One region of the Dermacoccus sp. BD5 genome, then DNA from elsewhere that is predicted to be linked to it. Evidence: riboswitches for the same ligand, from Rfam matches in the RefSeq annotation. Region 1 holds a riboswitch; the other holds the start of a gene.
What was found. A riboswitch is a leader RNA that binds a small molecule or an ion and turns the genes downstream of it on or off. The one in region 1 is predicted to bind cyclic di-AMP.
Positions count from the first base shown of each region.

Region 2: linked by a shared signal. The riboswitch ahead of NQ706_RS03520 (C40 family peptidase) and the one ahead of NQ706_RS07290 (transglycosylase family protein) in region 1 are both predicted to bind cyclic di-AMP.

Region 1 covers NZ_JANJER010000007.1:106,412-108,784, reverse strand. The annotation lists gene NQ706_RS07295 (threonine/serine exporter ThrE family protein) at 1-766, shown strand, start outside; cyclic di-AMP (ydaO/yuaA leader) riboswitch at 944-1,097, shown strand; gene NQ706_RS07290 (transglycosylase family protein) at 1,104-1,850, shown strand; tRNA gene NQ706_RS07285 (tRNA-Thr) at 1,947-2,019, opposite strand; gene NQ706_RS07280 (hypothetical protein) at 2,105-2,373, shown strand, end outside.
Region 2 covers NZ_JANJER010000003.1:48,424-50,796, reverse strand. The annotation lists gene sufU (Fe-S cluster assembly sulfur transfer protein SufU) at 1-385, shown strand, start outside; gene NQ706_RS03525 (metal-sulfur cluster assembly factor) at 382-717, shown strand; gene NQ706_RS03520 (C40 family peptidase) at 806-1,282, opposite strand; cyclic di-AMP (ydaO/yuaA leader) riboswitch at 1,286-1,471, opposite strand; gene NQ706_RS03515 (neutral zinc metallopeptidase) at 1,587-2,373, opposite strand, start outside.

The DNA of each region.
Region 1 (2,373 bases):
CGCCACCCACCTGCCCGGCTCGATGACGATGGCCGACTTCGCGTACGCGATCTCGGGCGGCATCGTCGCGCTGCTGCCCGGTCGTCAGATGGCGTCCGCGGTCGAGGACGCCGTCACCGGTTATCCCGTTACCGCCTCCGGGCGCGTGCTGACGGTGATCCTCGCCTGCGCGGGCATCACGGTCGGCGTCGGTGCGGGGTTGTCCTTGACGCTGAGTCTCGACAACGCCCTCGACCTCGGGCTCCAGTCGCCCGGGGTGCTGCGTTACGACTCGCCGTCGACGACCTTTCTGCTCCAGGTTGCCTGCGGCGCGCTCGGCGCGGTCTGCTCGGCCGTGACGATGCGTTCGCGTGTCCGGATGCTCGTGCCGACGGCCGTCATGGGCGCCCTGGGCGTGGGCGGCGTGACGTTCCTCGTCAGCTCCATCGGCCTCGGCGCGACGACGGCGACCGCGATGGCCGCGACGGCCGTCGGGTTCTGCGCGCGACTGCTCGCGCTGCGCCTCGGCGCCCCCGCGCTCGTGCTCGTCATGCCCGCGGTCTCGCCGATGCTGCCCGGCCTGCGCATCTTCCGCGGCATGTACGAGTCCGTGTCGGGTTCACTGCTCGGAGCGACGCGCGTGGCGCAGTCCGGGGTCGGGGTGACGACGATGCTCGGCGCCGTCGGGATCGCCCTCGCGCTGAGCACGGGGGCGCTTCTCGGGGACGTGCTGTCGGCGCCTTTCGACCGCCCGATCGTGCAGCGCCGCAGGGCTCGTCGCCGCTGACGGGCGGGGGGTTCTCGCGCGCGGCGACGGCGGGGGCCGCGGTGATTCACATTTTGTGACGTAGGTCGCGTAACGTTCTCCTCGCTGTGGCGATGTCGTGAGTGTCGCCCAAGCGGCTCATAACTCAACACACCAAGAATTCGCGGGCAGCGCCAACGCCAAACCTCGTCGGGCGCCGCTTCATTCGCACCGTGCGAACCGCAGACGAGGGTGGGGGACCCACTCGTGGCACTTGTTGAGTGCCTTGGGGTGAAGCCGGTCCCGAACCGGCCGAGCACCTGACCGCTCGAACCCGACAGCTCACCTCACCGGCGTCGTCAGGAAAGGAAACACCTCCATGGGTTACACCCCGAAGCACTCCGCTCCCTCCGACTCGACCATGGGTCGCAAGGCTGCGGGCGTCGCCCTCGTCGGTGCCGCCACCGTCGGCGCCGGCGTCACGAGCGCCACCACCGCCTCGGCCGCACCGGCCGGTTCGGTCTGGGACCGCGTCGCCGCCTGTGAAGCGGGCGGCAACTGGCACATCAACACGGGCAACGGCTTCTACGGCGGCCTGCAGTTCACGCAGCAGACGTGGGCCGGCTTCGGTGGCACGCAGTACGCCGCTCGCGCCGACCTCGCCACGCGCGAGCAGCAGATCGCGATCGCCCAGAAGACCCTCGCCGTCCAGGGCCCCGGCGCCTGGCCCGTGTGCTCCGTGCGCGGTGGCCTGACCCGCGCCAACGGTGGCAGCACCGCCGCGGCTCCTGCCGCTGCGGCCGCGAACACGCAGGTGTCGCGTTCCACCGCTCGTTCTGCCGTCAAGGCTCCCGCCGCGACGTCCGGCAAGCTCGCCGTCGACGGCATCCTCGGTCGCCAGACCGCTCGCTCGCTGCAGGCCTGGGTCGGCACGTACCGTGACGGCATCGTCGGCCCGCAGACGAAGATGGCCCTCCAGCGCACGGTCGGCACGACGCCCGACGGCATCATCGGCCCCCGCACGGTCGCCGCGCTGCAGTCGAAGCTCGGCATCTCCCAGGACGGCGCGACGTACCTCAACGCCCGCACCGTCCGCGCCCTGCAGGCGCACCTGAACAACCACTGATCGCGCGTCTGATCGCCTGATCGACGACGAGGGCCCCACCGCTTCGAAGCGGTGGGGCCCTCGTCGTGTGCCCTGGCCGGGCAGGCGGGCGGTGAGAGCTGGAGATGGGACTCGAACCCACAACCACCTGTTTACAAGACAGGTGCGCTACCGATTGCGCCACTCCAGCACACTGCCGGCGTCGGCAGCCCTGTGATCTTATACGAGGCGGGTCGCGATGCCCGTCCCGTCGGGCGACGACCTACGATGAGGGCATGAATCTCAAGCCTGCAGCAGACGTCGAAACCGCACCCGTCGCCGCCCTCGGTCTCCTCGGCGGTTACCTCACCGCCCGTGAGACGGGCATCCGTCCGCTCGGGGGTGTCGTGCTCGCGCTCGCCGGCGGGTACGCGGGCCGCACGTGGCTCGCCAAGGGCGGCGCGGCCGAGACGGCGGCGCTGACCGCCGTGTACGTCGGCGGGTTCGGCGCCTCGCACCCGCTCGCGAAGAAGATCGGCGCGTGGCCGTCCGTCGTCGGGGTGGC
Region 2 (2,373 bases), on a different contig from region 1:
CGTCGACGTCGAGGGCGAGGGCGACGACGCCGTCATCAGGGACGTCAGCTACGACTCGATCGGTTGCTCGATCTCGGTCGCGTCCGCGTCGATGCTCGCCGACAACCTCGTCGGGCACACGCTGCGCGAGGCGCAGGAGGTCTTCGGCGCGACGCGCAGCATGCTGACGAGCAAGGGCAAGGACGCCGGCGACGAAGAGGTCATCGGTGACGCGATCGCGCTCGCCGGGGTCTCGCAGTACCCGGCGCGCGTCAAGTGCGCGCTGCTGTCGTGGTCGGCCCTGCAGGATTCGCTCGGCAAGCTCGGCCTCGACCTCGCCGGGAGCGCCGCGAACAGCACGAACAGCGACACCACCGCCAGCAGCGACAAGGAGATCACGGCATGAGCGAGACAACCACCCCGCCCGTCGAGTCGGACGTCGAGGACGTCAAAGAGGCCCTGCGCGACGTCGTTGACCCCGAGCTCGGCATCAACGTCGTTGACCTCGGCCTCGTCTACGGCATCACCGTCGACGACTCCAAGCACGCCGTCATCGACATGACCCTGACGTCCGCGGCGTGCCCGCTGACCGACGTCATCGAGGAGCAGGTCGCGACGGCGCTCATGGACGTCGTCGCCGGCCACTCCCTCAACTGGGTCTGGATGCCGCCGTGGGGCCCGGACAAGATCACCGACGACGGCCGCGAGCAGCTTCGCGCCCTCGGATTCAACGTCTGAGCCACCGCTACCGTACGACGAAGCCCGCCACCTCGATGGAGGCGGCGGGCTTCGTCGCGCTGTGCGGCGTGCGTCAGGGTCGAACGGATCAGACGCGGCCGAAGCGGTAGGAGGAACCGGCGCGCGCGAGCTGCACACGAGAGCCGGGTCGCGGTGCGTGCCAGACCATGCCGTTGCCGGCGTAGACGGCCGCGTGGTAGGCGTAGCCACCGGAGGTGAGGAACGCAAGGTCACCCGGGCGAGCCGAAGCGCGCGAGACGCGGTACGAGGCACGGTACTGCTGGTTGGCGGTGCGGGGGATCGAGCGACCGACCTGGCGGTAGCTCCAGCTCGTCAGACCCGAGCAGTCGAAGCGCCACGGGCCGGCCGCACCGTAGACGTAGGGGGCGCCGCGTCGGGACGAGGCGCTGGAGACGACGCGGCGAGCGCTCGCCGAGGTGACGGAAGCGCTGGCGGACGAGGCGGCGCCGACCGAGACCGCGCCCAGCGCGGAGGTGGCGAGGGCGGTGCCGACGGCGACCTTGGACGTGTTGCCCAGGAACGAGCGGCGGGACATGTTCTTCATGTCGGATCTCTCCAGGAGCGCTTACGAGGCATGACCTGTCGGGTTCGAGATCCTAGATTCTCGGCCGGCCTGAGCCGGCTTCACCCCAAGAGCCACCAGGGTGGCTCGGATGCTGGGTGCACCGCTCCCGTCGCTCCGCGCAATGCGGTGATACCTGGCCTTCGTGACGGGACTCAGCGACGAAGCAGGGCCGCACCGACGTCGGTGCGACCCTGCAAGATTACCGTCGGCTCACGGTCGGAACAAATTGAGCGTGCAATCACTTTTCGTCAATTTTCCGACCCGTCCGAGCGTTTTCACGACCTCACTCGACGCTGTCGACGTTGAAGGTGTCACACGAGTTGAGGTCGCCCGTCTCGTAGCCGGTCATGAACCACTTCTGCCGAGCCTCCGACGAACCGTGCGTCCAGCTTTCCGGCGTGACGCGACCCTGGGCCTTCTGCTGGATGCGGTCGTCACCGACGGCCGACGCCGCCGACAGCGCTGACTTGATGTCGTGGTCGGTGACCGGCTTGAGCAGCGTGTTGCCGTTCCTGTCCTTCGACTCCGTCGCGTGGGCGACCCAGATGCCGGCGTAGCAGTCGGCCTGCAGTTCGGTACGCACCGAACCCGATTCGGCACCCTTCGGATCCTGCTGTGCGCGACCGAGCGCACCGAGCAGGTCCTGCACGTGGTGGCCGTACTCGTGGGCCACGACGTACTCCTTCGCCAGGGCGCCGCCATCGGCACCGTACTTGTTCGTCAGTTCTTGGAAGAAGGCGGCGTCGATGTAGACCTTGCGGTCGCTCGGGCAGTAGAACGGGCCCATCTGCGAGCTCGCCGTACCGCAGCCCGAGGACGTCTGCCCGCTGAAGATCACGGTCGGGACGTTCTCGTACTGCGTCCGGCCGTTCGTGAACTGCGGCAGCGCGGTGCCCCAGTAGTCCTGCACCGCGTTGACGGTGCCGACGATGCGGCAGGTGTCGTCACGGTTGGCGTCCGCACCCGTCTTGCACTGCTCGATCGCCTGCGCGACGGAGTCATTCGAACCCGACACGTCCTGCGTGTCCTGGGCGTAGCCGTTGAGGCCTGAGCCGTACGAACTGCCCGAT